Regions from separate parts of the Alteromonas sp. S015 genome, predicted to be linked through region 1. Evidence: predicted binding sites of a transcription regulator. Region 1 holds the regulator's gene; each other region holds the start of a gene.
The links. Region 1 encodes sigma-54, which starts transcription at its own class of promoters, with help from an activator protein. Its sites were predicted from a motif close to GTTGGCACGNNNNTNGNNT; they were not measured.
Positions count from the first base shown of each region.

Region 2: a site for sigma-54 is predicted at 4,157-4,175, ahead of V7R42_RS01815 (formate/nitrite transporter family protein). Genes of this name have one in related genera too.
Region 3: a site for sigma-54 is predicted at 2,950-2,968, ahead of V7R42_RS19625 (flagellar assembly protein T N-terminal domain-containing protein). Genes of this name have one in related genera too.

Region 1 is NZ_JAZETO010000002.1:275,665-286,196, reverse strand. Features, by position in the region: gene kdsC (3-deoxy-manno-octulosonate-8-phosphatase KdsC) at 1-111, shown strand, start outside; gene lptC (LPS export ABC transporter periplasmic protein LptC) at 108-686, shown strand; gene lptA (lipopolysaccharide transport periplasmic protein LptA) at 655-1,200, shown strand; gene lptB (LPS export ABC transporter ATP-binding protein) at 1,203-1,928, shown strand; gene V7R42_RS05300 (RNA polymerase factor sigma-54) at 2,002-3,483, shown strand; gene hpf (ribosome hibernation promoting factor) at 3,514-3,801, shown strand; gene ptsN (PTS IIA-like nitrogen regulatory protein PtsN) at 3,815-4,258, shown strand; gene rapZ (RNase adapter RapZ) at 4,342-5,187, shown strand; gene V7R42_RS05280 (HPr family phosphocarrier protein) at 5,187-5,459, shown strand; gene mgtE (magnesium transporter) at 5,634-6,992, shown strand; gene V7R42_RS05270 (response regulator transcription factor) at 7,044-7,796, opposite strand; gene V7R42_RS05265 (spondin domain-containing protein) at 8,018-8,833, shown strand; gene V7R42_RS05260 (spondin domain-containing protein) at 8,846-9,676, shown strand; gene V7R42_RS05255 (ClpXP protease specificity-enhancing factor) at 9,862-10,335, opposite strand; gene sspA (stringent starvation protein SspA) at 10,332-10,532, opposite strand, start outside.
Region 2 is NZ_JAZETO010000001.1:431,770-442,301, reverse strand. Features, by position in the region: gene fusA (elongation factor G) at 1-423, shown strand, start outside; gene cynS (cyanase) at 535-984, opposite strand; gene V7R42_RS01820 (protein kinase domain-containing protein) at 1,003-2,919, opposite strand; gene V7R42_RS01815 (formate/nitrite transporter family protein) at 3,045-3,893, opposite strand; gene V7R42_RS01810 (transglutaminase family protein) at 4,338-6,404, opposite strand; gene V7R42_RS01805 (DUF58 domain-containing protein) at 6,401-7,534, opposite strand; gene V7R42_RS01800 (AAA family ATPase) at 7,571-8,518, opposite strand; gene seqA (replication initiation negative regulator SeqA) at 9,005-9,772, shown strand; gene pgm (phosphoglucomutase (alpha-D-glucose-1,6-bisphosphate-dependent)) at 9,819-10,532, shown strand, end outside.
Region 3 is NZ_JAZETO010000014.1:9,883-20,414, reverse strand. Features, by position in the region: gene V7R42_RS19635 (bifunctional diguanylate cyclase/phosphodiesterase) at 1-863, opposite strand, end outside; gene V7R42_RS19630 (transglutaminase-like cysteine peptidase) at 870-1,550, opposite strand; gene V7R42_RS19625 (flagellar assembly protein T N-terminal domain-containing protein) at 1,705-2,865, opposite strand; gene V7R42_RS19620 (LPP20 family lipoprotein) at 3,174-3,659, shown strand; gene flgN (flagellar export chaperone FlgN) at 3,796-4,227, opposite strand; gene flgM (flagellar biosynthesis anti-sigma factor FlgM) at 4,267-4,596, opposite strand; gene flgA (flagellar basal body P-ring formation chaperone FlgA) at 4,699-5,415, opposite strand; gene V7R42_RS19600 (chemotaxis protein CheV) at 5,693-6,622, shown strand; gene V7R42_RS19595 (CheR family methyltransferase) at 6,638-7,468, shown strand; gene flgB (flagellar basal body rod protein FlgB) at 7,670-8,101, shown strand; gene flgC (flagellar basal body rod protein FlgC) at 8,104-8,526, shown strand; gene flgD (flagellar hook assembly protein FlgD) at 8,558-9,244, shown strand; gene flgE (flagellar hook protein FlgE) at 9,259-10,532, shown strand, end outside.

The sequences.
Region 1 (10,532 bases):
GCAAACTGGATTACTTCGCTACCTGGTGGTTTTGGAGCAGTCCGAGAAATTTCGGATACTATTTTGCAAGCCAAAGGTGTATCAAATGAGATTTTTGGAGCGAGTGTATGAGCCTGTTTGGCTTTAATCGCTTAGGATTAAGCATATCTGCGCTATTCATTCTGGCGTTGTTTATGTACATCCCTACGTGGATGGAAGAGCAGCCTGAAATGCAGGGAAGAGGTGAAAACGATGCACTCAAGCCCGCCTACAAAGCGAGAAATCTAACCACTACACTGTACAATCAAGACGGGGAGTTAAATCACAAGGTGTTTGCAGAGTCGATGGAACATTATGACCAGCTTGGCTTTGTATTGTTTCAACAACCTAAATACACGCTTTATACAGAAAACGCGTCGTCGCCCTGGGTGGTGACGGCGAAAGAAGGAACGCTCTACAACAATGAGCTAATCCAACTTGAAAATAGCGTTGTTATTGAAAATCAAACTGCCGATGATTTTGTCAAAAGTTTATCAACCGAATACATCCAGATAAATTTAGACACGAAACAAATGACATCTGATCAACCCGTTGAGATACTAGGTACACAATACCTTATTCTAAGTAACGGGTTTAACGCGAACTTACGCACACAAGAATACGAGCTTTTAGACCATGTACAAACGACTTATTCCCCTAGCAACTAGTCTTATACTTGCCATCGCTAGTGGTGCTGCGCTTGCCAGTGAAGAAGATTTTTCACAGCCCATTAAAATAGGGTCAAACACCCAATTTATTGACGGTAAAAATAAAACCGCGCTTTACAAGGAAGACGTACTCATTACGCAAGGTTCTCTTGTTATTAAAGCTGATGAGGTTGAAGTTATTGCAACAGATGGAAGCGGACGAGAAATATTTATCGCCCGAGGCAAACCTGCAAGCTATTCTCAATCGCTTGAAGACGGTACGCCAGTGTCAGCTAAAGCCAATGAAATACGCTACGAGGTGATCAATCGCACTATTTCTTTAGCGGGTAACGCTGAATTACAACAAGACACCAGCAAAGTACAAGGTGATAAAATCACATTTGACATGATTACTGAGCAATTGCTGGCAACGGGTGGTAAGGGTAAGAATGGTGAAGGTCGCGTAACAACTGTATTTACGCCTGAAACTATTCGTAAAACAACGTCAAAGAAAGACAACAAGGACAATGAATAGCAATGGCAACTTTGAGCGCTAAAAACCTTGCTAAAGCATATAAATCGCGACAAGTTGTTCGCGATGTGAGTCTTTCAGTCTCAACAGGTCAGATTGTCGGCCTTCTTGGGCCTAATGGTGCCGGTAAGACCACTACCTTCTATATGATTGTTGGTTTGGTGAATCTGGATAAAGGCAAGATTGAAATCGACGACAATGAGCTAACTCACCAGCCTATGCACGAGCGTGCACGCCGCGGAATTGGCTACCTACCGCAGGAAGCGTCTATTTTTAGAAAGCTAACGGTACATGAAAATATCATGGCCATACTGCAAACCCGTAAAGATTTAAATTCACTTCAGCAGGAAGAAGAAGCAGATGCGCTACTTGATGAATTTAATATTAACCATATACGTAATAGTACGGGGATGAGTTTATCAGGGGGCGAGCGCCGTCGCGTTGAGATTGCCCGTGCCCTGGCCGCAAAACCGCAATTTATTTTGTTAGACGAACCATTTGCTGGTGTTGATCCAATATCAGTTAATGATATAAAGAAGATAATACAACATCTTCGCGATAGGGGTATTGGAATCCTTATCACAGACCATAACGTACGAGAGACATTGGATGTTTGTGAAAAAGCGTACATTGTGAGTCATGGCGAGCTTATTGCGCAGGGAACCGCGGAACAGGTTTTAAGTAATCAAAAAGTAAGGGATGTATACCTAGGCGAACAATTCAGGCTATAGTTAGTGTAACTGAATTGTCATTTTTCAGTTTCGCTCCGGTATATTCAATTTAGAGCATTAAAATAAGACGTAGATGAAACCATCTTTACAGCTAAAATTTAGCCAACAACTTACCATGACGCCACAGCTTCAGCAGGCCATTAAACTGCTGCAGCTTTCTACACTTGATCTTCAACAGGAAATTCAAGAAGCGCTCGACTCTAATCCACTATTAGAAATTGAAGAAGGTAACGACGAGCCACAGTTAGAAAAGAACAATATCGATAATGACGACGGGGGTTCTGAGGCCACTGCTTCTGCATCTAGTGACACGCTAGAAGCGGGTGATGCATTAGAAAAAAACGATCTTCCCGATGAGCTGCCTATCGACAGCACATGGGATGAATACTACTCCGCTTCATCTTCTCCCGCTCCGGGTCCATCTAATGACGACGAGCAGATCTTCCAAGGTGAGACTACTGAAGATATTCAAGAGCACCTATTGTGGCAAATGCGCCTTACTCATTTCTCGGATACCGATCGCGCTATCGCTACAGCAATCATCGACTCTATCGACGAGTCAGGTTATTTAACCGTTACCCTTGATGAAATTTTAGAAGCGGTTAACGATGATGATATGGAAGAGCCGATTGAAATGGACGAAATAGAATGTGTGCTTAAGCGCATTCAGATGTTCGACCCTATTGGTTCTGGCTCACGCTCTCCACAAGAATGTTTAATGGTGCAATTGCGCCAGTTTTCAGAAGACACACCGTGGCTTGCTGAAGCGAAACAACTGATTGAAGAATACTCTGACTTACTGAGCAGTAAAGACTATCGTACGCTTATGCGTAAAAGCCGATTAAAAGAAGATCAGCTGCGCGAGGCAATGCGTTTACTGCAAACCTTGAATCCTCGTCCAGGTAGTGCTTTAGTTACTAAAGAGCCTGAGTATGTTATTCCTGATGTATCAGTGACCAAAAAGAATGGCCGTTGGGTGGTTGAGCTGAACCCTGACAGTCTGCCTAAACTAAGTGTTAACCAACAGTACGCAGCCATGAGTCGCCGTGCCAAGAATAGTAGCGACTCACAATTCATCCGCTCACACATGCAAGAGGCCAAGTGGTTCATAAAGAGCCTTGAATCTCGCAATGATACATTGATGAAGGTTGCAAACTGTATTGTGCAGCAACAAATGGGCTTTTTTGAGCACGGTCCGGAAATGATGAAACCAATGGTGCTAAATGATGTCGCAGAAATGGTAGATATGCACGAATCGACTATTTCGCGAGTAACAACGCAGAAGTACATGCACACGCCACGTGGAATCTTCGAATTGAAATATTTCTTCTCAAGTCACGTTGCAACTGAGTCTGGTGGTGAATGCTCGTCTACAGCGATTCGAGCATTGATCAAAAAATTAGTGGCCGCTGAAAAGCCCAGCAAGCCGCTAAGCGATAGCAAGATTGCTTCATTGTTGGCCGAACAAGGCATTAAGGTTGCCCGGCGAACAATAGCAAAGTACCGGGAATCTTTATCGATTCCGCCGTCGAACCAACGCAAAAGCCTTATCTAAACGGGCTTAATAATATAAGGAAGACGAAATATGCAAATCAACCTTACTGGTCATCATGTCGAAATCACCGACTCTTTGCGTAATTATGTCGATACGAAGTTCAGCAAACTTGAACGTCACTTTGATCACATTTCTAATGTGCATGTCATCCTGAACGTTGAAAAATTAAATCAAAAAGCCGAAGCGACCGTTCATTTAAGTGGCGCTGAAGTATTCGCATCCTCAGAAAATACAGACATGTATGCGGCGATTGACAGCATGGTTGATAAACTCGACCGGCAGGTAATCAAGCATAAGGAAAAACTGAAAAAACACTAGTAGTCAATTAAGCATGGATATACAAGCCATCGTAAGTCTGGACCGCACCGAGTGTGCGGTTCAGTGTAACAGTAAAAAGCGAATTCTTGAGATCATCGCTGATATCGCTGCCAAGCAAAACGAAAACATTGACCAAGCAACGGTACTCAACAGTTTGATGGCTCGAGAGCGTATGGGTAGCACAGGCATCGGCAATGGTATCGCCCTGCCCCATGGCCGCTTAGCAGGCCTTGAGAAAGTGATAGCAATTGTTGTAACCAGCACGCCTGCTATTGACTTTGACGCCCTTGACGAAAAACCCGTAGACATATTTTTTGCACTACTCGTTCCCGAGGAGCAAACCGAAGGACACCTTCAAACGCTAGCCACAGTGGCAGGCAAACTGAGCGACAAAGAAACGATCAAAGCGATACGTCGCGCAACAACTAGCGACGATATACTTTCTGCATTAAGTTAACCATTAAGCGTCTTTTCATCGTTAAGTAGGCGCCTAATTCAACAACGCGTATATGATTGAACCAGAATATAGGGAGAAGTTAGGTGAAGCTGATTATAATCAGTGGTCGTTCGGGATCTGGTAAATCTGTCGCACTTCGCGCTTTGGAAGATTTAGGTTATTACTGCGTTGACAATATTCCGGTAAACTTACTTCCTACACTGACTCATACCGTTGTGGATGAATATGATCAGGTAGCGGTGAGCATTGATGTAAGAAACTTACCCAAAAACCCAGACGACTTGGTAGAAATTCTAGACTACCTACCTTCTTCGTGGTCCATGACAATTGTTTATATTGATGCAAGCGATGATGTATTGGTTAAGCGTTTTAGCGAAACTCGCCGCCTTCACCCTCTAGCGAAGCTCAATAAATCTTTATCAGAAGCCATCAAAGCCGAATCTGCTCTACTTGCCCCCATTGCAGAGCGCGCAGATTTATATTTAGATACCGATAAGCTCACCATTCACCAGCTAGCAGAGTTAATAAGAGAGCGCATTCTGGGCAAGAAAAGCTCACGCCTTGTGCTTGTTTTCGAATCTTTTGGCTTTAAACACGGCATACCCAAAGATGCGGATTACGTTTTTGACGCGCGCTTTTTACCTAACCCTCATTGGGAGCCTGACCTTAAACACCTGACAGGGCTAGATGCACCGGTGGAAGTGTTTTTAGGCTCCCAACCCGTGGTTACGAAATTTATTTGGCAGATTCAAAACTTAATGACCACATGGCTGCCCCACCTAGAGCGCAATAACAGAAGTTATGTCACTGTGGCGATAGGCTGCACTGGTGGGCAACATCGCTCAGTTTATATTGCACAAACCTTGTCCAAAACTTTTAGTGAAATACACCCTGATGTACAAATCCGCCATAGAGAGCTGAATCAGTAATGACTATCCAAAAAACGCTAACTATCGTTAATAAGCTAGGATTGCATGCAAGAGCGGCGACCCAACTGGTTAAACTGGCTAATCAATTCGACGCTAAAATCATATTGAAAAAAGGCGATAAGGAAGCTGACGCAAGCAGTGTACTGGGATTGATGATGCTAGAAAGCCATCAAGGTGAAAAGGTTGATGTAATTGTCGACGGCAGTGATGCTGTTGATGCACTTGCTGCTATTGAAGAACTTATCGAGGGCAGATTTAACGAAGACGAATAGTCACGCCTGCTCTATCCGTTGACGAATTAATCAACACTTAACGCAGTTAACTTAAAATCCTGCGCAAAACCTACGCAATTATCATGACAGACTAATCATAATTGCGATATTCTACGGCCACTTAGGCTCTGTAGCCTGCATTATTCATCTTTTAGCTTGTAGGGATAACGCCTTATGGCAGAAGCGCTTGTTTCTAAATACGTACAAACTCAGTTACGCGCACTCAACGCCGCGTTAACCAACGGTCAATTCGTATCTGTACGTAAGCTTCTGCTTGAATTACCGCCATCAGACGTTGCCCACATTCTTGAGTCTAGCCCTAGCAGAACCCGTGACGAATTATGGGAGTTGATTGATGGCGACTTTCACGGTGACATTCTAGAAGAGCTTTCTGACGATGTTCGAAACGGTATCATCTCAAAGATGCTCCCCGCCAATGTGGTTGATGCACTTGAAGAGATGGATACCGATGACTTAGCGGAGACGCTGAGCAGCCTTCCTGAGCCAGTATTGGCCGACATTCTCGATTCAATGGATGCACAAGATCGCGTACGTGCAGAACAAGCGCTGTCTTACGGTGAAGAAACCGCTGGTTTCATTATGAACACCGACACCATCACTTTGCGCCCTGACGTCACCATTGACGTGGTTCTGCGTTACATTCGCTTAAAAGGCGAATTGCCCGAAAACACCGATACCTTTTATGTGGTAAATAGAACCGACAACCTCGTGGGTATTGTTCCCGTTACCCGTTTGCTCACCGCTGATACCGATGACAAAGTGTCCGACGTCATGGATGAGGAATCGGAAGCGATTCCCGTAAATATGCCTGACGATGAGGTAGCAAGCCTTTTCGAGCGTTACAACTGGCTGTCAGCTCCTGTTGTAGATGAAAATCATCGCTTAGTGGGCCGAATTACCATTGATGACGTGGTTGATATTATTCGTGAAGACGCTGAACACTCAATGATGAGTATGGCGGGCTTAGACGATGATGAAGATACCTTTGCGCCTGTTATGCAAAGTACCAAACGCCGCTCGGTGTGGCTGGCGGTAAACTTAGTGACTGCGCTAATGGCAGCAATGGTGAGTGACCTATTTGAAGCAACGCTCAGTCAATTGGCTGTATTAGCTATTTTAAATACCATTGTCCCGAGTATGGGTGGTGTGGCGGGTAATCAGACGCTGACCCTTGTTATTCGAGGTATGGCACTAGGCCATGTTAACGCCAGTAACTCACGATGGCTTATCAGCAAAGAAATATCTATCGGCTTTTTGAATGGAGCGATCTGGGCGGTGCTCATTGCCTCTGTTATTGCGCTATGGAAACAAGACTACATGCTAGGCGTTATTATTGCCTTTGCTATGATGGTGAACATGATTGCTGCTGCTTTGGCGGGTGCAACCTTACCCATGATCATGAAGCGACTTAAAATAGACCCAGCCCTTGCAGGCAGTGTTATTTTAACCACAATAACCGATGTCGTAGGTATTTTTGCTTTCTTAGGTACTGCGACACTATTTTTAATCTAAGTTGTTTTTCAACATTCAAGCGTGAAGAGGCATAGATCAGCTTAAAAATACTCAGGCAATAAGCGCTCTCGCTGTATACCCATTAACATTCAATTTGTAACCCACACCCCATACGGTTTCTACTAGCTGTCCACCATTTTTAATGCTGTTGATTTTATCAAGTTTGGTGCGTAATCGATTGATGTGGGTATTCACCGTATGTTCGTAGCCTTCATGATTGTAGCCCCACACCTCACTGAGCAAGTGATTTCGAGAAAACACTTGATTTGGATGACGACAAAAATACTCCAGTAGCGTAAATTCTCTGGCCGTTAAAGACAGTGTTTGGCCATTTATGCTTACACTATGATAACGCTGGTCTATTCTGAGAGGACCTATGTCAATTCGCGCTTCGTTACCTTGAGATGGCTTTAAATGTTCTTGGTTAGGTATACTTCTGCGCATATGCGAGCGAATACGGGCAGTAAACATGCGTGCATCAAATGGTCCTGATAGGTAATCATCTACGCCTATTTCATAGTAATTTGCTTCATCTACCTCCGCGTCGGCCGTGTCCTCTGCCGTCGCGTCACTTTCCACTGCCATCACCCAACTTTCCGGATTTGTCTCTACCACGCTTTTTATACGATGAAGACACGTAATATTTCCATGCGACTCAACAATGATAAGCGAATAATGTTGCGCCTTAAGTAAAGACTCTGCGGATTGAAAATTAGAGACAGCGTCGTAAAGAAAGCAATGCTCACTTAAGCATTGCGATATGTTGTGTTGAAACTTGTTTCCACTGTAGATGATAAGGATCATATCTCGCTCCTAATTCGCCAATAAAAAACAAGACCGGAGCGTTCGCTGTTTAATTCCGCGTTAATATCATTTTTTTATAAAAAACATAACTTCAGAATTTATAACAGCATCGTTATTTGTTGAGACGAATCTGTATGTTTTTTGTGAGACTTCTGTGATGAATTGGACATTTTACTGCCCTAAATTTTTATGCGATTTAAGCCATAAACAAGGACAATAAAATGAAATTCACTAAACTTGCCAGTGCGACGTTGCTGTCACTAGCATCAGTATCAGTAAGCCAAGCTGTCACTTTAGATATTGAGATTACCAACCTGACTCAGGCGCAGAGTTTTACACCGCGCTTAGTCATTGCCCACGATGACACCGTCGATGCCTTTGAAGTAGGGCAACCAGCATCGTCAGCTTTGGCGTGGTTGGCTGAAGCTGGTGTGATTGACGATGAGCAAAACGCCGATTCAAGCGGCGCAAACTTTGAAGCGTTACTCGGCCCTGTTGATACCGACAATGGTTCAAATACGTGGCACCGTTTTGGCGGGCTTCTCGCGCCGAAAGCGACGTTAAGCTATCCCTTCGATACTATGGGCAAGCCATATCTTTCGCTACTTTCCATGCTAATACCTACTAACGACGCTTTTGTTGGTATGGACAGTATTGAAATTCCAACCGAGCCGGGTACCTATACTTATTACCTTAATGCATACGATGCCGGTACTGAGCTTAACGATGAACTAAATAGTGCCCGTACAGATGTTGTTGAAGCTGGGACCGGAAATGCGCTGGGTGGATATGGCGTTCCGGGTGTTGCCGGTGGTGGTGCTCCTACTCGTATTGTTGATTTGGGTACAGGTGGCACGGGCGTGGGTGCACAAATCGTTAATGGCGAAATTGAAGATGGTGAAGATGGCCCTGTACACATTCACCGCAATGCGCTTGGCGATACTGATAGCGCCGCTGGTGCTAGTGATCTGGACTCTACCGTACACCGTTGGTTAAACCCAGTTGCCCGCGTTGTTATTACTGTTCCTGCCCCATAAGGAGCCAAGATAATGAATAATTCAATAATAAAACTCAGTACATTATTGTTATTTTCAGCACTGCTTACTGCCTGTGGAGACGATGGCGATACCGGCCCGCAAGGTCCGGCTGGCCCCCAAGGGGAAGCGGGTGCTGATGGACAAGACGGTTCGGACGGACAAGATGGTATCAACGGTAATTCAGCGGTTTATACCGTACAAATTACCAACTTAACCTACTCCCAGCCCTTTGCACCTGCCGCCGTCATATTACACGAGTCAGGCTTCCATTCATTTAATGAGGGCGAGCCAGCCACCATGGGCATTGAAATTATGGCTGAGGGCGGTGACCCCTCTATGGTTATTACTGAAGCCATGGACTCCACGGACTTTTTGGATGCGCAAAACTCGGGGGGCATATTGGGCCCTCGCTCAATGGGCACAGAACTAACTCTTGTGGTTCCAGAACTCGATGCTGACGACCTGCGCCTTACGGTAACGACCATGCTGGTCAACACTAACGATGCATTCACCGGCTTAAACGCTGCAAATGTAAGCAACATGGCGGTGGGTGATATAAAAACATTTATGACAGTGACTTGGGATGCGGGTACAGAAGCAAACACAGAAACGGCTGCTACTATGCCAGGCCCTGCCGCTAGTGCAGCGGGTGGCGGCGGAGAAGCTGCGGGCTATGATGTGGTGAGGGATGATCTTGCCGATGCAGTAAGACTTCACCAAGGTGTAGTCACTAGTGCAAACGCTAATGACCCAAGCCGTGAAGGGCTATCTACGTCAGTGTTAACCGAAGCCCATCGCTTTGATTTTCCAACCAGTCGCGTGGTGATAACCCGAACCCGTTAACTGGTGAAAAGGCAGTACACCGTGAAAACGCCCTATTACGCGAGTAATGGGTGTTTTTGCTTTAGTGCGACGTGGAAACCGGAGATAAAACTTAACGTGAATAAGAAAGATAAGCGCTGGCTTTGCTGAATAGATAAACTTCACAAAGCCAGGCTAATACGTTGTTTGATCAGCTATTTAATGGGCTATTTAATAACTTTGAGGGTAGGTTTACCCTTTTTCGGTGGAACAGGTGCGTCTTTTACGTCACTTGCATCAGCGTCTTCCAGCGACGTTGGGCCGCTAGGTTGAGACACATCTTCAGATGTTTCTGGGCGCTCTTGCTGCGCACGAGCCACATCTTCTTCAGTGGCGAATACAGTTCCTGCACCATTTTCTCTTGCGTAAATAGCCATTACCGCTTCACAAGGCATAATTAATCTTCTGGGTTGCCCTGAGAAGCGCGCTTGGAACGATAAGCCATCTAAATCGAGAGAAAAATTAACACACGCACTAGGTGATACGTTAAGGACGATTTGACCATCCTTAACGAATTCCTGCGGCACTTCAACCAACTCGTTGGTTGCATCTACCACAATGTACGGCGTTAAGTCGTTATCAACAATCCACTCATAAAAAGCCCTAAGCAAATAGGGCTGGTTTGACGTCATAGATGTCATAGCGGGTTGTGGATCTCACGCTCTTGGTCAGTCAAAGACGCTTTGAAAGAGCTGCGAGAAAAAATACGATTCATGTAAGCATTAATTTCTTTGCTGCCAGCACCGTTTAATTCGATACCTAATGCAGGTAAACGCCACAACAGCGGAGCAAGGTAGCAATCCACTAAGCTGAATTCTTCGCTCATGAAATAGGGCAT
Region 2 (10,532 bases), on a different contig from region 1:
CCAGTACTAGACGTTGAAGTTGAACTATTCGACGGTGGTTTCCACGCAGTTGACTCATCAGCAATCGCGTTCGAAATTGCAGCGAAAGGTGCATTCCGTCAGTCAATGCCAAAAGCGGGTCCTCAAATTCTTGAGCCTGTGATGAAAGTTGACGTATTTAGCCCAGAAGACAACGTTGGTGACGTAATCGGTGACCTTAACCGTCGTCGTGGTATGATCAAAGACCAAGAAGCTGGCGCCACTGGCGTTCGCATCAAGGCTGACGTACCTCTATCTGAGATGTTTGGTTACATCGGTCACCTACGTACTATCACATCTGGTCGTGGTCAGTTCTCTATGGAATTCAGCCACTACTCAGCATGTCCTCAGAACGTAGCTGACAAAGTAATTGAAGAAGCAAAAGCGCGTAAAGCTGCTAAGTAATTAGCCTTTGCGAATGTTAGCTAGCTTGTGCTAGCTAACGCTTCAAAAAATACGAAAAAGCCGGTCGCATGACCGGCTTTTTTATGTCGAGTGTCCCGTCTTGAAATACGTTTAGTACATCTTATAGGGCAGAAATTTTCCTGACATAACTACGCTTACTCGGTCGCCTTTAGGATCGTTTTCGCGCTGTAAATCCATAGAAAAATCGATGGCACTCATTATGCCGTCGCCAAACTCTTCATGAATTAATTCTTTTAATGTAGTGCCATACACGCTCACCAATTCATACCAGCGATAAATAAGCGGGTCAGTAGGCACCTCGGTTGGCAATGAGCCCTTGTAAGGCACAATCTGAAGCCAAGCAATGGCTTCGTCGGAAAGCTCAAGTAACTCACCCACGGCTTCAGCTTGTTGCTTTGTCATGGCCATTTGTCCTAAGCAAGCAGCAGTACTCCATTCTTTTGACTGACCAACAACTTCGGCAATCTGACTCCACTTTATGCCTTTTAAAATTTTGGCTGATTGGAGCATGTCGGTAACTTGGGTTCTTGATGTAATCATTAGCATTTCCTTAAAGGGTTAATTAAACAAAATGAGCGTAGCTAGATTGCTGAGAATAAGTGCCAGTATTAGCACCTTGTAAACAAAAAGAGGGTGGCGTTTTACTAACGGCTCGTACGCCGTATGTTGTGACGGATTTGGGTAGCGAAGCGAAAAGAGAAACTCAGATAATGTCGAATAGCGTTTATCAGGGTTAACATGTAAGGCTCGTTTCAGGGCACTATCAACCCAATTTGGTATTGGCCGTTTAGGGTTTATTGCAGTTTGGTATTTTAGCTTTTTCTGCTGGGCTAACGTGCGACAGTGAGCGAGTTTTGTATGGTAGGGATAACGCCCGCACAAAAGAAAGTAGGTAAGTACGGCTAAGGAGAACAGATCAGAGCGCTCTGTGCCTACATTTCCTAAAAAGTACTCAGGTGCTGCAAATAGCGCTGCGCCAGGAATAGGTGTGTCACTATAAAGGCTTGGGGCATCGGCTAAGGCTGCCGAACCGAGGTCGATAATAGTGCAGTGGCCCTGTTCGCTAATAATAATATTGTCGGGGCGTATATCTCTGTGAAGAATTCCCTGCCGGTGCATAGCCTGTAAGCCGTTGCCCACTTGCTCGATTATATTCCTAACTTGCTCTAATGATGGTGTGGGGTTATCAACAGCCCATTGGGCTAGCGTTTGACCCTGCACATATTCACTGATGCTGTAAAAAGCGGAAGGGGAGTACGGTAAACCCAGATCAGTAAACATGGGGCTTTTAATAACATGTGCCGAATTAATCCGTCTCGAAAACCAACTTTCTATTAGGAACCCATTTAGCATCTCTGGCGATTGGGTAAAGTCTGTGGCCGGTGTCTTTACAATTACAGGGTTGTTTGTGTGCTTAGCTTTGGAAGATGAATTGGAGGCAATAAAGACATGGCTTCGGGCCGACGTATAAAGCTGTCGTTCTAGCTTTAATCCATCAACTTCATCACCCGTTGTAAGGTGTGTGGTATCGAGCTCTTCGCACACTTGTTTATCAGATTGCTTAATCGGGGGTCTAACCGCAGTTTCAGATTTCTCAGAATTGGCTATCAGCTGGACCCGCGATGATCTGTTTAGTAAAGATGAATTTGGTGTAGATAACGTTGAGACGTCAGCATTCGATGGGTGACTGTGATCGCAGAGCCCATCAGTGCCAACAACATGAATCTTTACGAGAAGTAAGGTGAGGTTGTCATCGCTTCCTTTGGTAAATGCCTCATGTACTACTAGCGCAGCTTGGTTTTCACAAAGCGTATCGGCATCATTAATTTTCTTTAGAATGGTAGGTAGCGAAACAAACTCATAAACCCCATCGCTACTTAGTGAAAACGTACTCGATGAGTTCAGGGTGAACGTCGTATGGTCGATGTTTATGTGCGCTTGAACGCCTAAGGCTTTGGTAAGGTAATTCTGTGAAGGCACGGTTTCCGATATTTGACGGTGAGGGTTCGTGAGCGAGATAGAAGACTGTAAGTTCTCCGAAACAACCTGAATTTCACAATCCCCCACATGAAAAACTTCTAAGTGATTACCCGTAACAACTGCGATTGATAACGTGCAAACATAACCTTTTTCTGGTGTATAGCAAAAAGGGCTTCGCTGCGTACGGGCATAAAGTAGCGCGTTTATTTCTTTGATAATAGTTTCAGCGCGCGTCTTAACAGGCCATTGTTCCGGCGTCATGTTGAACAGTTTAATAAACTGCCTGGTAGCAAAGTCACTAGCAATCTGACTAACCGTACTGCTGCTCACACCGTCAGCGATAACAAAAATGCTGCTTTGATTTCGTTCATCAGAAATATGAAAAGCATATGCATCTTGGTTTATCGCCTTCACGCCGGGTGTAGAAAATGCACTTATACTAAGCGTATTAGGTAGCGGATAAGTTGAAGTGTTTAGCGCGGCTCGATCATTCATGTTTAATTGCTTTTTACCTGCATATTCAATCGTGTAACCACTTCGTTACCTCTATGGAGAGGACAAAGCCATCATGACTTGCTTTATAGATATAAGTGATGATGGCTTCGAGATAACTGCCTTAGTTAAATAGGAAGCGTTTGCGATGCAGCGGCTTTATCAACAGGGATAGTACGTTTTGGTAGCGTCTTAACGTGGGTGGTGTATAGGGTCAATCCAGTAAAGGCGAGGCCACCTACGAGGTTGCCAAGTGCAGTTGGGATCTCGTTCCAGATGAAGTAGTCCATAACAGAGAAGTCACCGCCCATAATAAGACCAAATGGGAAAAGGAACATGTTGACTACCGAGTGCTCAAAGCCCATAAAGAAAAACAGCATAATAGGCATCCACATAGCCAATACTTTTCCACTTACGTGAGTTGAAATCATTGCACCGACTACGCCTAACGATACCATCCAATTACACAGCATGCCGCGAATAAAAATGGTGAACCAGCCTGCAACGCCGTGTTCTGCATAACCCAAGGTGCGGGCTTCACCAATACTGGCTACCTTAGTCGCAATGGCACCGCCATCCACGTTATACCCCATGGTAAAAATAAACGACATCATAAAGGCAACCGTTAATGCGCCACCAAAATTACCTAAAAATACCAATCCCCAATTACGTAGAATTTGCTTTGGTGTGACACCAGGTCGCTGTGCAAGCCACGCGAGAGGAGTGAGTACAAACACGCCGGTTAACAAGTCAAACCCCATAAGGTAAAGCATACAAAAGCCAACCGGGAATAATACGGCACCAAGAAGAAATACGCCGGTTTGAACGGCAATGGTAATGGCAAAAACAGCAGCCAGAGCCAGAATTGCACCTGCCATAAAAGCACGTATTAGCGTATCGCGTGTAGACATATAAATTTTAGCTTCGCCTGCATCTACCATCTTGGTTGCAAACTCAGCGGGGAGAAGATAAGCCATGGTTTCACCTCACGTTGTCGTTATTAATAAGTTGTCAGTTGTGTGTTGTGGTTCACTGTTTCAATGCGTTGTAGAAGATCAAAAAAAGGCGTCCGCAGCGCTCTCGTAAGAAAGAACTGGGGACGCCTTTGTCCGAAACTCATTCATTGTAGTAGCTAACAAATAAACCGTTGTTTACGTGTACGCCTTTGTACTTTAAAGCCCGCTGGCAACTAATACTTTTATAAGTAAGCGCCCTCGTACTTTTGTTATCCATTAATACAAAGCTAAAAAAGTGCCAATTACCAAAACCTGTATGGAAGAACTAAGAATGCTATTTAAAAACAAAGGGTTGAGTGAAACTATGATTGGGTTGATAAAAACTTTTACCGTGTCACTATCATTTAGTCTGCACTAAAAAGGGGGGAGTGTGAGTGTTTAAGGTGCAATCGCTTTTACGGGTTCCTACTTCAGTGCGTTTTTTAATATTTTTAGCTGATGCTTCATGGTTGAGTAAACTTTTGCATCATGTGTTTTGGGGGCGTATTTTTCGTGCTCAAATTGGTTACACAATAGCGTTAATGCCTTCTCAGCGTCTTCGTTTAGTAAAGGCGTTACCTCAGCCAGATAAGCAGACAAGGTTTTAACCCCTCTTTCTTTTCCGGTTTTCACCTCTACGTGCTTTATCGCGTTTAGTAAAATATTGTGCGTAGGCGATAATGTATTGCGGCTAGCTCCAGGTAAGAAATACAGAGTTAAAATAAGACCGATAAGGCCGATGGCGGAAAGAAACACGACTCGCATTTTTTGCGGCGTTAGCGAACCTAGTAATTCTTCAAGCATGTTGGTTTGCGCTGTATTGTCAAAGCCAAGTACCCATTTACTCCATGAGTAATCAAGCTGTTGAAACCAGCTGTGTAGTGTTGCAAAAATAGCAGCGTTGCTCAGGTCGCCCAAAATACTGGTTTGACGAGACTCACCAAGTTCTTCCAATGCATGTTCTAGCCCCAAGGTTAAGCGTGACGGTGCCACCATACTTGTGGGGTCGTGGCGCGTCCACACACCATCAATAAACGCTTCCACCCACGCATGAGCGTCGTACTGCCTTACTTGAAGCACATTGTCATTCAGCGCGCTTCCGCCCTGATAGCCTGTTACCATTCTTGCGGGGACTCCAGCGGCGCGAAGCACGTACACCATGGCGCCTGCGTAATGGGCACAAAAACCTGAGCGTTCTTCGAATAAAAATCGGTCTATGGGGTCGGTAGGCATGGCGTTCGGCGATAGGGTGTATTGGAAGCCTCTTTGATTGAATTCACGCATTATTGCGTTAACAATGTGCTGTGCACTCGAATACTGCTTTGTCAGAGTCTGTCCCCATGCTCTGGCTCGTGGGTTTCCATTCATGGAAACTTGTAGGTTCAATTGCGCTTCAAAATTTTCTATTGCACTCGTAATTTGAGCTGTTGAATAGTAGCGCAGATAAAACGCTTTCTTACTGGAAATTGGGTTATTCGCCTGTAATGTAAAATCAAAAAGACTTCTTACGAAAATACTGTTTTTGATGTTGTTGGGTGTCGAAGGCGCTAACGCAAATAGCCACGTTTGCTGTGTGGGCTCCACGATAAGTTCATAGTTTATCACTTCAAGTGAGTCTTCCTCGGCTAACACTGACAATGGTGACGACTTGCCCATGTAAGCTAGCTGCTGCTCTGCCTGTTTGCGTTTGTCGCTAATAGACCAGGTTTTCCCGTCAAAATGTTCTAAGGTCATAGCGCGCCAATACCTGGACGATGCATCGGGGACTTCTTCTTCGCTTTTAAATGTGGCGCTGAAAGCCAACTCAGACGAACTTGCTAGCGATGCGATATCACCTGGCGTCACTGTATCAGAAAGCCCCGTTTCAGTTGATTTAGACATGGGCATTTGCCAAAGCGGAGGAAGTTGGGGCAGCAGCAAGAACAGTAGCAGCGCGATAGGAAAAGCCTGAACGATAAGCACGGTTACGAACTTTATACTTTTTGTTTTGGGTATACCTGCGCCATGATATATGGCAGTTGCGGAAAGGAGCAGGGCCAATATTCCAGTATAGCCAATCCATGCAAACACGCTTAGTGACGAAATAAATCCACAGCCGATTAAGAATAAACAGGTACAAATAACCAAGTGAAAGTCTCGTTTTTTCTCTACCAGCATGATTTTAAGAGCACACGCGACCGTTAACAAATTGATCATGCTATCAAGCAATCCGACTGAAAAGCCAAACCACGATAATGCGAACACTGCCAATATCGCCAGTAAGTTAACCGTACGTGATGTCGGTAAACTGTTTAACGCACTAAGGCCTGCCGTCCTCACTATCACTGCGCATCCACCAAGCATGAGCACCCATGTCATAAGCGGTGTGGTAAGTGTAAAAAGAATGAAAGAGAATGCTATGCAGAGCATAAGCACAGCCACAGACTTTGGTTGGCTAAACACCCTCTTAAAAACGGTTAATCGTGAAAAACGGCTTAGTGAAATGGCGTTCATTTCATAGACCTCGTACTTTCACTCTTTATCGAGAATATTGAAGCCGTTTTATTTGATGCTGGCGACGCCTGTGATGAATGCGAATTCAAACAAGCCAGTGCACTAAGACATTCGTGCATATGCATTTCCCCATGATCAGGGGCAATGTTAAGCCCTTTGTACTGTATTCCAAAAACGCGCTCTGCGGCCGTCCAAGATATAGTCGCATAGGTTAGTGCAGAGATGGCCGTTTCAATATCAGTACTGGATGGAATTGAAATAACAACACTATCGCTTTGAAATGAAGTGAAGGATTTTGAAACCCAGTTTCCGTTTCTAGCCACATGCTTCCACGACACTCGGTTAAGGGGCTGTCCAATTTCATAATCGTTTAACGCATAGAAGTCTTCGTTACTTGTAAGATCGTTAACCTGACTGACGCTATCTGACTCATTAGAACTGGCAACCTTATCGATAGTGACCGGGCCTTCTTGAGGTTTTGCGTAGACAGTGACCTGTTGGTTAAAATCGAGATGGGTCCAGCATTTGTATAATCCCAGCGGAAAATCGCATGCAATGGTTAGTCGTCCAAGTGCAAATCGGCCCCGTACTGGTATTTGAAGAGGCACGCTGAGGGTTTGCGTTTGTTTTGTTTCCGCAACTTCATTGTCGTTTAAAGAAAAGCTGTACGTCTGCTGATCCACTGAGGTGTCTTCATTGCTAGCATGAACAGCGGTTTCCATGGAGCGCACTGTATTTAGCCACTTTATCGCTAATACACCATTGCAGGTTTTCGTCGGCCTTGCCGCGTGAGGGATAACCTGAATCTGCAATTCACCCTGTAAGTTACAGTGAAACGAACGTGGGGGAGCCGCTTTAAGCGCTAAACGCGCAAAGTTTTGATGAGTATAAAACAGCGTTAACAACATAATGCTTAAGCACAAGTAGCTAAGCAGTAACATCAAGTTGTTTTGGTAGTTAGTGCCAAGTAAAAACAAACACAGCGATAAAATAATAAAAGACCAACCGAAACCGCTGGGCAATATAAAAATACTGTTTAAGTTGAGGTGGTGTTCGTGAGACGCCGGAACTCGCCTGTCTAACCACCTCAATAGCCTACGCTGTAAGTAATTCAAAACTGAAGCTGGCATTCTAGGCACGTTTAGCGCTCCGGTAATTCATGAATGCTAGGCTGCCAGTGGGTCAATACTATCAAGTAATTTCTGGCTTAGTTTTTCACCGTCAAAAGCATGGGTTTGCTGCCTGTGTGTCAACTGGTGTGAAGACAATGTGAGCCTATGAGCGGTAATGGCCACGAATACGGCCTGCACATCTTCGGGAGTAACATACGATTTTCCGGAAACAAAGGCCCAGGCTTTAGCACCTTGGAGTATCGCTCTGCTGGCTCTTGGCGATAGCGGGTTAGGGTAATCATTACTTTCTCGACTCTCACTTACCAATCTTAGTATGTAATGAATGATGGCATCGCTGGTATGAATCGCGGCGACCTCTCGTTGCATCCCGCGCAAATTCTCCTCATTCAGTATTTGTGCAAGCGGTGCTGATGTATCCTGTTGCAACAGCATGGCTTTTTCTGCTTCCCACGCTGGATAGCCTAAAGAAATACGCATAAAGAACCGGTCGAGTTGGGACTCTGGCAAGGGGTAAGTGCCCGATTGATAGCTTGGGTTTTGTGTCGCAATAACAAAAAATGGAGAGGGCAGGGCGTGGGTAACACCATCTATACTCACTTGCCGCTCTTCCATCGCCTCTAACAGGGCGCTCTGCGTTTTGGGGCTGGCTCTGTTTAGCTCGTCCGCTAACACGACTTGGCTAAAAATAGGGCCGTGTCTAAACGAAAAGCGCTTTGCCTCGTCTTGTTCATGACTATGAAAAATGTTTACGCCTAACATATCTGATGGGAGCAAGTCAGAAGTAAATTGAATGCGAGAATATTGTAGGCCAAAAACTTGGGAAAGTGCATGGGAAAGGGTGGTTTTACCCATTCCCGGTAAGTCTTCAATTAATAAGTGGCCATTGGCAAGTAAACAGGTTATCGCGAGTTTTAACTGGTGATCTTTACCAATAATTTTATTACTAAGAGCCCGCTGTACATTAATGATATCTTGGCGCATATAATTGTCACTTAAGTTTAAGTTTACTCTGTCACACTACGTATTAAACAGTGAGAAAGCGATTAAGGCTTTTCTAAGGATGATACGCACTGTTGTCTGAGTTCATGTTCTAGTTTACATGGTTAGCGAACGGTAACGAGTGCCGACTACGCGGAGCTTCAAAGACCACTACTTCTTAATAATAGCAACGATAGTGAAAGGCTTTCTATTGAATTGCCTGTTAAATTTCATACGCAGGTATATTAGCGTTTCACTGGTTCGTCTCGCGCCTTTTTATAGGTAAATTTCAGTGCTTGAACTATGTCAATTTTGTCAAAAAGAGAATGGTTTAGACAGACATTATTCGTTACAAATGTGATGCGGTTATGGATACGGATAAAACACTTTATCGCTGAATCTGCATAGATTCCGCAAAACATCTGTTATTAAGTGCTGCGTAGTTTATCTGTGTTGTCTATAATGGTGCCTCTTAAAAAGGAAGTAGTTATGAAAAGCATTGAAATAGATGACGATTTATATGCCTTCATCGCCAGCCAAACGAAGCATATTGGTGAGAGTGCATCACAAATTTTAAGACGTTTACTTTTGCCTGAAGACGGTGCCGTGTCCCATGGTGTCCAATCTGGTGGGGTTTCATCTACATCTGTAAAAACAAGCGAACCAAAAAGTACAGACGTTGTAGAAACCGCAGATAACGCAAGTGAATCAACACCCGAAGTTGAAACTCAAGTGGCGCCTAAAGTACAAACCAAAGCGCCTACTAAAGCGACAGCCAGTTCAGCAAAAAAAGTAGCGCCAAAAGCCGTAGCGAAGAAAGCAACAGCCAAGGTGACGCCTGCGAGTGCGGCTAAAAAAGGCTCGGAAGCTACTTCTTCAACGCCGTCAAGTGAGACCCACGAGAAACGCGATATTCTTGATACGGTATCGAAAGATGCACTGGGCACATTTACCAAACGTGTTGATCAGTTTTTGTTTGTTTTAAGTGCAGCGCACAAGCTTAATGCAGAAAACTTTACTCGTGTTGAAAGTATAAAAGGTAAAAACCGTACGTACTTTGCGACAAGTAAGGCGGCATTGCTGGAAAACGGCAGCAGTACTAATCCTAAAGCTATCCCTGATAGCCCGTTCTGGGTGGTAACAAATAACAATACTGCCAAGAAAACAAATATGCTGGAACACGTTTTGCGTAACTTAGGCTATCAACCCGATGTTATTGAAACCGTGATTGCGCGTTTCTCTTCAGAAGGTAAATAGCAAGCCAAGGTATAGAACAACGAAACTTCTAAATAAGGATTTTTTCATGGCATTACATCCGCAGGCTGGACAGCATGCAGCAAAAGAGCAACTCATTAACGTACCCCAGTTAGTGAGTCAGTATTACAGCTATAAACCGGATATGAATGACCCGGGTCAAGCGGTCTCTTTTGGCACGTCAGGTCACAGAGGTACAGCTTCCAATGCTACGTTTACCGACACCCACATCAGTGCAATTTGCCAAGCATTGGTAGAGTATCGTAAACAAGAAGGTATCGACGGTCCGCTGTTCGTTGGTAAAGATACCCACGCGTTATCTGAGCCTGCCATGATTACCGCTATCGAAGTTTTGTGTGCAAACGGTGTCAATGTTGTCGTGCAGCGCGCAGACAATGAAAGCATGGGCTATACGCCGACACCTGTTATTTCACGTACTATTATTCGCTACAATCGCTCAGGTAATACCGACAAGGCAGATGGTATCGTTATTACGCCTTCTCATAACCCTCCTTCAGACGGTGGATTTAAGTACAACCCGCCTCACGGTGGGCCTGCCGATAGTGATGTAACCAAACAAATTCAAGAACGCGCAAATGAATTAATTGCCGATGGCAATAAAAGTGTTAAGCGTATCGATATTCGTCAAGCTACCGTGCGCAAATTGGTTCGTGAAGAAGACTTCATGGAACCTTATATTGAAGACCTTGCAAACGTTATCGACATGGAAGCGATTGCAAAAGCTAACTTGAAGTTAGGTACT
Region 3 (10,532 bases), on a different contig from region 1:
TTACGAATAGTGGCTGGAGTGCGCAAGAAACCCTCGCCCTCTGTAAACCTCACAAAAAAGACGCAGTTAACGCCTTCGGTATCGCGAAAGGCAAGTTGACCTTTCAAAATAGAAATAAAGTAGTCTCGGTTGGCGACACCAGATTCGTCGTCAAATTGGGTTTTATAGCGCATTAGGTCAAGACGGGTATTCTCCTCCGCCATAATTTTCTTGGACGTTTTTGCGAGGGAGTTCATCGCCCGAACCACGCGCTTGAGTTCGTGCGTGCGAGGTTCACGCAGTTGGATAAACTTCATGTCACCAAAGGACTCGGCTTGTTGAACTACGTCATCAAGGGGCCGAATGATAACGCGAAGCGCCCATGCTCCTATTATTCCAGAGAAGATACCTACCAGAGATAGCCCGAAAATAAGCCGTTGAGTAGCGCGCCACATAGAGGCGACGGCGAAGCTGGTGTCGGTTTCGACATATATCGTACCGTACTGGCCCCAACCCTCACTTACCTGTGCAACTCCCGGATTGACTGTCGGTGAAAAATTGCTTGTAAACCATCTGGGCGTGTCTTCATCTAATTGCACTTCGTGGGTGTGGGCAGACACAATTTCGCCGTCCGCTTTGTGAAGTACAATTGTCGCATAGTGCCCAATATCAAATTGGGACATGATGAAAAGGTCTAAAGAAACGGGATCTTTTTCTAATCCACTTAACGCTAGCGCCAACATACTGGCGTTATCAACGTTTTTAGAGTAAAGCTGCTCTTCTACATATTGCTTCGTAGTAATTCCATGGATTGTCACGCTACCTGCAATTGCAACAAGGACAACGACTATAATGGCTAGCCACAATTCTCTTGTTATTGACATAAACTCCTAGGACCTTCTACTAATCCCCTCTAATTTCATGCGCTCAATAACGTCACGCCACCGAGATAGTCTACTGGTAGACGAAGAAACCTGTGTCGCTTTGCCTGGTTGCCAAATACCTGAGTCGTTAAAGCTAAAAACAGGTATCAGGTCTGTGCGCTGTGAGCCGGGTAATACATTAGACACTAAGCTGTCCAACACTAACGGATCCGATGAAGGGGAATCATAGTATCCTAAAACCATATGTGCTTGTGTTACTCGACTTCTACCAATCTTTGCTTTTACATAAATTAAGCGAAGTTTGGAACTTTCAATACCTAAGTGTAGCAGAGCTACATATTTTGCAATGGCATAATCCTCACAATCTCCGCGAGAATGGCCAAAAAGTTCAGAAGGGGTTGCCCAGTAGTCTTTTTCTTTAAAGACGATATCGTCAGTAGCATATTGAATATGCTCATCAAAGAAAGCGTTTACACCAAGCAATTGATCTTTTACCCCCTTGCTTTCAAGAGCGTGTAGGGTAACTTCTAGCGCTGCAACGTGTGATGCTTTATCAGCGCCAAATTTATTTTTTACTTCCTGTTCAAGCTTTGGAAACTCGATTACATACTGATCCTTCATTTGCTGTCCAGCCAATAGCAAAGCCGCTAATGCCAAGCAGTGCGAAGCAAATAGAGAAAGGGTCATAAATTTATTATTTTAATTATACTAAAGTATAGGTGAGAGTAACTTTCTTCACCTAAAGTTTAAGTATAAATTGCCATACATTCTTATAGGTATAACACGTCTGTGTTGATTAACCAACCAAGATTAAGAGCGCATAAGTGGAATTTAAGAAAGACTATTTCTTAACCACAAAATCGTGTTCTTGAATGTTTGCCATCATTCCGGCACTTTCATTGACGACTAGCGATGAATTACCGAAGGCTTTAGTAACTACGAACTTGCCAGGGTATAGTGAATACTGTAAATATTTACGGCCACGATTATCGACAATTTCTTTGGCTTGATAAAGGAATAGTTCATCATTTTCAGAAATGCCATTATCCCTGCCTAGAGAAATTGAGATTTTATCGCCGGCAATATTTATCACTCTACCCGTGATTGGCTGACATGCAGTGGCTTCTTTTATGTCTTCGACCGCTTCTGCTATTGTTGCGTTGACTGTTTGGCCATAAAGGGACTGCCAAAATGTCGTCGAGAATTCATCCACATTTTCAAACCTGTCGAATGTCCATTCTCCCTGATTCTGATAAGACTTAGTTAGCAACAGGCCTCCATTAATACCGTCGTATACTTGAATGGTCATAGCAAATGCGCGTAGGGAAGTGCCGTCGCGCCACGGTGTAAATACCGACGGTTCTTTGTTAGTCATACTTAAATCATCTATAACACCTACTAACACGAATTGCGTATTGCTTTGCGCTGATAGAGTACGAATGTTTTCATCAGTATATCGACTGTCGAATTTCGCGGTATGGGGCGCGATGTAAGTAATGACTAAATTCTCTGTTTTATCGCGCATGGCCTGCGCAATTTGCTGAGTAATTGAAATGTCGAAATTTGGAATGTTACCTTGTGTCAATTGCGCTCTATTACGCACTCTGAAATGCGTCGTAGCGAAATGTTTTTGGTCTTCTTTTGCGGCACAAATTTTTTCCCTTGGAAAAATGTCGGCACGTATACTCACTGTAATTACATCACCGCTATACACTTCATCAACTAATTCCAACTGATCTACTTCACCGGTGGAGCGAATGGTCATCTCCTCATTTTTGAGAAGGCCGTTCGTTAGCTTAGCAACGCTATGAACCGATGCGCCTGCAAAAAGCATAGCTTGCTTCAGTGCTTCTTGGGTAGCCGCATGCCTTGCCGTTTCCTTATCGCCATTTCGTACCACCGCTTGACCCGTAGCTTCGTACCACACGGCATTTGCTTGCCCAACGAAAAATGCTAACAGGCAAACTACCGCCACGACAGCGTTAAAAATAGTGACTAGCATTGTTTTGCTAATAGGTCGCACCGCTCACCTCTAAAGATTTTCGATATCTGCGCTGTACAAAGCGCTCGGTTTATAGAAAGAGATATGCGAAAAGAGTGCCAATTGATGTGTTTGTACTGCTATTAAATCAAACGGGCGCGTATCTTGCACAGACTTCTATTAAGCGCTTTTATAAAAACGTCAATATAGATAGAGCGAAACGTGTTGTCGCACTTTTGGCGGTATTTCTCAAAAGCACTGCCACCATTAACGGAAGCAGGTTAATGGCATCATTAATTTGACTATTAATACAATTTGGAAATAAAACTATGTGCTTGAAATTTAAAAACAAATCAAAATCGCTGCTGCTGTCTTGCTTTCTTGGTTTAGCAATAAGCACTGGTGGATGCGGCGTTATTGATAAACATGTTGAGTGGGAAACTATAGAGCCAGAAACTTATCCAGTACTCAAAGCAGTAGGCTATGCACCTATTTCTTCCCAGCATGGTGAAAGTGACAGTATGAAGCTTATCATGGCGATGAAAGCGTCAAAATTAGATGCGTACCGAGAGCTAACTGAACAGGTATATGGTCAAAAAATTGAAGGCAACCAATCTCTTTCTCGTTTGGTCATAGACAGCGAAACATTACGTGCATCAGTAGAAGGGGTAATTAGAGGCGCTGAAGTCGTGAAAACCTATCCAGTCGGCGAAGATACCTACGTTACTGAACTTGCACTAGATATGCAGCAGGTTTACGACATTTATTTGACGACCGCAAAACCGCGCCGAGTGAAAGATGTGAAGTATTACTAGACACTTGCTAAGAGGCGGTTCCCGCAGATAATTGTTTTTTGAGAACGGTTGAAAGACGCGAAATATGTATTGGGGGTATAAATCTCGTTCACAGGTGTAAAACTAAAGGACTATCGTTACTGAGAAGAGCAGAACGTCAAGCGCTAACTCCTGAGCCTAACGTACCGCCTTTAGGTTTTCCTTTTTTGTCGTACGTAAGCGATTCTTTGGCGCGTACTTCCATCATCAAGTTGCGTAAGTGTGTGAGGCGTAGCTGTCCTTGCTCAACGGCTTTTTGATTTACTTGAGTGCGGTATTTACAATCGTCTAGGTGTTTCTTTGCGTCGGACATTAATGTTTCTTCTTCTTCCGACATTGAATTTTGGTCGCTGATAGTACGTTCGATACGTCCATCGAGAGCCTGAATAGACGTCAATAGCGCTGTCTTTTCATCTAATAATTTCATCAAAGATTCTGCATCTCGCGAACTGATAAGTTGCAATTCCTTTTCAAGCAATCCGGCAAGCAAAGACAACTGCTCAACTTGCTTTGTAAGTGCTTGTGTTAATTGGCTTGCTTGTTCAGTCACATCAGATCTCTTTACATTAATTACGTGTATTGTCGCTCACTATTTAGCGCCAAATATTTCGCCTTCAAGTTTTGCAATCTTATTAGCAAGCACTTCAGGATTAACCTTATAGTCACCGCTTTGAATCGCGCGTTTAAGGCGATCGACTTTTTCTTGGTTCACAGGCGCTTCAGAGCCTTTTTTCTGCACTTGATTGAGCTGTTGAGCAGATTGCGTTAACGACACAGAATCTTGGCGCGGAACCGAAGCGGCTTGCGCAGCTTGTGCCGAAGCCTGCTGAGAAGATTGTTGCGTCTGATTTTGTTGCGCAACCTTCCCGTTATCAACGGGTGTTTTGGGTAACCCATTGTTTATATTGTTAATTGCCATAATTAGTCCTCACTACTTTTTCGCCTCTGTACTTTATATCGGCCTTTTGGCCGCTTTCTTTAGCTAAATCGTGAACAAAAAAGTAGATATTCACTGCCCCATTTACAAGTGTATCACGACTTCTTCAGGGCTTGCGACTCTTGCTATCACCATCTTTTGGCTACTGGCATTAATTACCTTAATATTGTCACCAACGATACCGTCTTGTTGAGCGATTCCAGCTGTTTTAACTTCCATCCCTGCTATCTCTGCGGTGATGGTAATCCTATCGCCTTTACATACAAAGCATAGCATATTTGACTGTATAGCTTGTCCGCCTGTCACGCGGCGCTTTATTCTTGCTCCAATAAGTGCCTCTTGCTCACTAAACACTGTGTGGCGAAGCCGCCTTACATCAACTTTTGCCATAGAAAGATTCGATGATGTCAGCACAGTGCCAGGGCTTATTGCTCCTTGGGTGACAACGATTTCTTTGGTACGTGTAACCTGCCCACTGGTGAAAAGGTACCATTCATTATTTCTACAGCTCACCCGTACTGAAATATACGATTGACTCAAGGCCTCTTTTGACGCGTTATATTCAAATCCGGTTGGGCAGTCAGGAATATTTATCCTATCGTCTATCTTCACAATAGACACATCAATGCTAGTATCCTTTGTGTTATCAGCGAGTTGTGTTATTAGGTATTGTTTTGCGCCTTCTTCAACTCGTTTGTGATTGGTTTGTGTTGCTAAGCAGTTTATTGAGAGCAAGCTGCAAACAGTCAATGACAGTAATCGTGTGATGGTTGGGCGCGTCTTGGCGTTCATATTTTTCATCATGACTTTTCGTGTTCAGTTTACAAGTTATTGACTATGCTTAATACGGCTGGTTTGCTTTGTGCAAATTCAAAACAGCCTAAGTAAACCTTTAAGGTTTAAAAGCACGAGCGTTAACGCAGGTCGATTGTTTAGAGAAAGGGTTAAAGCCTTCTTAAAACTGAAAAATGCTATTTAGTGTCATTTTTCTGTCGTTTGACCTGCAAAAATTTAGTGATATTGTCTATCTTTATCAGAAGAGGCAATGATCATGCCCAGTATTACTTAGAGGTGACCTATGTCGGGGATTTTAGATTCAGTAAACCAGCGCACGCAGCTTGTTGGGCAGAATCGCTTAGAGTTGTTGCTGTTTAGACTGAACGGCCGCCAACGCTTTGGAATTAATGTTTTTAAAGTGCGGGAAGTGCTTCAGTGTCCTCCACTCACAGCAATGCCCAAATTGAATCCGTTGGTACGTGGTGTGGCGCACATTCGTGGTCAAACTATCTCGGTTATCGATTTGAGTATGGCGACTCGCGGCCGTAAAATTGAAGACCTCTCTAACGCCTTTATTGTTATTGCAGAATATAACCGCTCTGTTCAAGGTTTCTTGGTGGGGGCTGTAGAACGCATCATTAATACTAATTGGGATGCAATTATGCCGCCACCTCAGGGCACTGGCAGAGCAAGTTATTTAACCGCAGTGACTGAAGTTGAGAATGAACTTATTGAAATTCTAGATGTTGAGAAAATTTTGAATGAAATTTCTCCGTTGAATGCCGAAGTAAGTTCAGAAGTTGCGGAAGGCCTTACAACTGAAGGTCAAGAGAACAAAATTATCTTTATTGCTGATGATTCAGCGGTAGCGAGAAATCAAGTTAAAAAGGCACTGACTTCTCTGGGTCTAGAGATTGAACTTGCTAAAAACGGCCTAGAAGCATTAAACAGGCTCAAACAAATTGCGGAAGAGTACGGTGATGTGACAAACCGTGTTGGCGTACTGGTCTCCGACATTGAAATGCCGGAAATGGACGGATATACACTCACCGCTGAAATTAAGAATACGCCTGAGCTGCAAAAGCTCCATGTTGTATTGCATACGTCGCTAAGTGGTGTTTTTAACCAAGCTATGGTGCAGAAAGTGGGGGCAGATGACTTTATCGCGAAATTCCATCCCGATGAACTTGCTACAGCGGTACAAAAGTGGCTGATGACAGAATGCGAATAACGGAGCAAGACAGGATTGGCTAATAAAGACGTTTCGCCAGCAAGTTACGTAAAGTTTAGAGAGTTTTTGGAAAAGCAATGCGGCATAGTATTGGGTGAAAGTAAACAATACCTGGTGCGCAGCCGTTTAGCTTCATTGCTCTTCAAGCACAAATATGAATCGGCTGACGAACTGATAGACGTGGTGGTGAAGGGGTTCGACAGAGCCTTGCTTCAGGACGTAATCGACGCTATGACCACAAATGAAACCTTGTGGTTTCGAGACAACTACCCCTTTGATTTACTTGTAAATGAGTTACTACCAGCAATATCGACAAAAAATCAAAAGATCCGAATTTGGAGCGCGGCCTGTTCGTCTGGGCAAGAACCGTACTCCATCGCCATGTCTGTACTTGAATACCAGCGTCAGCGGCCTGGTGCATTGAGGGCGGGTATTGAGATTGTAGCCACGGATTTGTCATCAGAAATGCTGCAAAAATGTGAGTTAGGTATTTATGACGAGTTGTCTTTGGCGAGAGGCTTATCCCCGCATCGGAGACAGGCCTTTTTCCAAAAAAATGAAAGTGGACTTATGCAGGTAAAATCCGACGTTCGTCGCATGGTCAGCTTCAGAAGTTTAAATTTACTTTCAAGCTATGCCGCACTTGGCCGCTTTGACATAGTGTTTTGCCGAAATGTATTAATTTATTTTTCTGCTGAAGTGAAACAGCGGATCCTGCAACAAATTGCCGGACAGTTGCAGCCTCAGGGTGTGCTATTCCTTGGCGCATCGGAATCTATCAGTGCTGCGAGTGATATATACAGTATGGTTAAGTGTCACCCTGGCCTTTACTATCAGAAAAAATAATCTAAGTTACTGGACTGATTAATAAAGCTTTTAATTGTTTAAGTTGAAACTAAGACGTCCATTTCCCCCCGTCAAAATCTAATTTTGGCATCAGCCTTGCAAACTATTTCACAAGCGACAGTAAATCGGCAAAAGTCTCACTTTTAAATGCTCATTTAGATTGTCAACACGAAATGTTTTAAGTATGTCAGAGGTCATGTTATGGCTATTAACCTAGATAAACTGGTGGGCTTTCACGCGTCAGCGCTCAGTATACGTACCGAGCGTATGGAAGTGATTGCCGGAAATCTGGCCAACGCAAATACGCCTGGTTATAAAGCGCGAGACATCGATTTTAATAAAGCTATGCAGTCAGCAATGCGAGAGACATCGGGCAGTTCAACAGGGCATTCCTCGAAAATGGTGCGAACCAATGAACGCCACCTAAGCGGCAATTCAACGTCAGTAGCGGCAAACTTTGACATGCAGTACCGCATTCCAACTCAACCAGACACCGGTGACGGTAACACGGTAGAAGTTCAGGCGGAAAGAAACCGATTTTTAGATAATGGAATGCGCTACCAGGCTAGCCTTGAATTTTTGAATGGTAAAGTTAAAGGCATGAAAAAAGCACTCAGCTCAGGAGGTCAATAGTCATGGGTTTATTTAACGTAATGCAAATTTCGAGTACGGGTATGGAAGCGGAAAATGTGCGTCTAAATACCACGGCAAGTAATATCGCCAACGCAAACTCAGTAAGCAGCAGCTATGACGAAACTTACCGAGCTCGACACCCTGTTTTTGCAACAGCATTACAAGACGCTATGCGTGATCAGTCGAAAGGTGCAGGTGTACAGGTTAAAGGTATTGTGGAAAGCGACGCACCGCTTAATGTGGAGTACTCGCCGAATAACCCAATGGCAGATGAAAATGGATACATCTATAAGCCGAACGTTAATATTGTCGAAGAGATGGCAAACATGATGTCAGCGTCGAAAGCGTATGAAACAAACGTACAAGTAGCGGATACCACTAAGCGAATCTTTCGCCGCGTACTGCAGTTAGGTCAAGGGCAGTAATTTGCCGCTTGAATAATGTGAGGATTAATCAGTGAACACCATAAACAATACCGGCTTAAATACTGATCTTTATTGGCAGGAAGAAACTGTCAAAATCGCCGATGGTACCGAGCAACAGTTAACGCAGGAAGATTTCTTTTCAATGTTGACTGAACAGCTTGCTAACCAGGATCCGACTGCACCGGTTGACAATGATCAAATGGTGGCGCAGATGACGTCATTTACTATGGCTGACGGGATCTCGCAGCTTAACGAAAAATTCGAATCCTTTGCGGCTTCAATGACATCAAATCAAGCGTTACAAGCGTCGAGTCTCATCGGTCAAAACGTGCTAGTTCAAGGTAATGTTGGCTATATGGCAAATGAAGGTGATGGGATCTCAGGCGTCATTGTGAACGAGAAAACGGTTCAAAACATGACGATTAGCATTGAAAATCAGTTCGGGGAAGTAATTAAAACCATTGATGCAGGCACACAGAGTGCAGGTAACATTGAGTTTGAATGGGATGGCAAAGATAAACATGGCAACCAAATGGCAGCAGGTGAATATGTTATCAGTGCTACTGCAGAGTTGAACGGTGAAGGTGTGCAGCTTAGCACTGCCGTTAATCGTCATGTTGGAAGTGTAAGCTTGGCCGGCAGCGGTCAGGGCGTAATTTTGAATTTGGATGGTGATGTCAGTATCAATCTTGATGACGTCATTCAAATCGGCAGTTAGTAGGAGAATCAACAATGTCTTTTAATATTGCACTGAGTGGCGTATCAGCCGCACAAAAAGATTTGGATGTAACCGCCAACAACATCGCAAACGTAAATACGGTTGGCTTTAAAGAATCGCGTGCTGAATTCGGTGATGTATATGCAGCATCACTTTTGGCAGGTGGTAAAACAAAAGTGGGTGACGGTGTACTAACTCAAGAGGTTGCACAGCAGTTTTCTCAGGGTAGCCTTCAATTCACTAACACAGCGTTAGATTTAGCAATTACAGGGAATGGTTTCTTTGCGACAGTGCCTGAAATTACGTCGCGCGACTTCTCTTTTACCCGAGCGGGTCAGTTCAAGCTGGACGCCGACAATTTTGTAGTGAATAGCAACGGCGATAACTTGCTGGGTTTCCCAGTTAACTCTGATGGTACAAGCGCTTCGGTTGCCCTTAGTACCACTGAACCTGTGCGTATTCCTGACTCTTCTGGTTCTCCGCAAGCCACAACTGAAGTTGACATCAGAATGAACTTGCCAGCTGGAGATACAGCAATAAACCCAGCTAACTTTGATCCCACTGATCCACTTACTTATAACGCGGCAACCTCCGTTACTGTCTATGATTCACTTGGTGACAGTCACGTAATGACCTATTATTTTATCAAAGATAATGCTGCGGCGAACGAGTGGTATGTTGCTACCGCTATAGACGATACATTAGTTAACCAAGTGGATTCAGCCGATCCGGGCTTACCTTTAGCGCCAGGCGATCCTGGTGTTGTAAACAGCGTGGGAACAGGAACTAATGCAGTCACTGCCTCTAAGCTTGTTTTTTCGGCGGGCGGTGACTTTATTGCAATGGAAACACCAGATGGAAACCCATCGGTAGATAATAAAATCCAAACAGTTGAACTCGGTGCTGGTATTCTCAGTAATGGCTCTGATGCTACTCAGCAAATTAAAATAGACTTCAACTTAAATCCAACGTTAGCTACACCCAATGAACCTTCGCAGTTTGCGTCAGCTTTCGAAGTAACGTCACTTGAGCAAGACGGTTTGCCAGTAGGCCGACTCACAGGTATTGACATTGGTCCTGATGGCTTAGTTCGCGCTACGTTCTCAAATGGGACGTCAGAACCTATTGTTCGTGTCGCGTTAGTTCGCTTTTCTAACGAACAAGGTTTAACCCAAGAGAGCAGCACACAGTGGAAGGAAAGTATTCTTTCAGGTGAAGCCTTAGCAGGCGAAGCAACAACGGGTACGTTTGGCGAAATTAACTCTTCTGCCCTTGAACAGGCGAACGT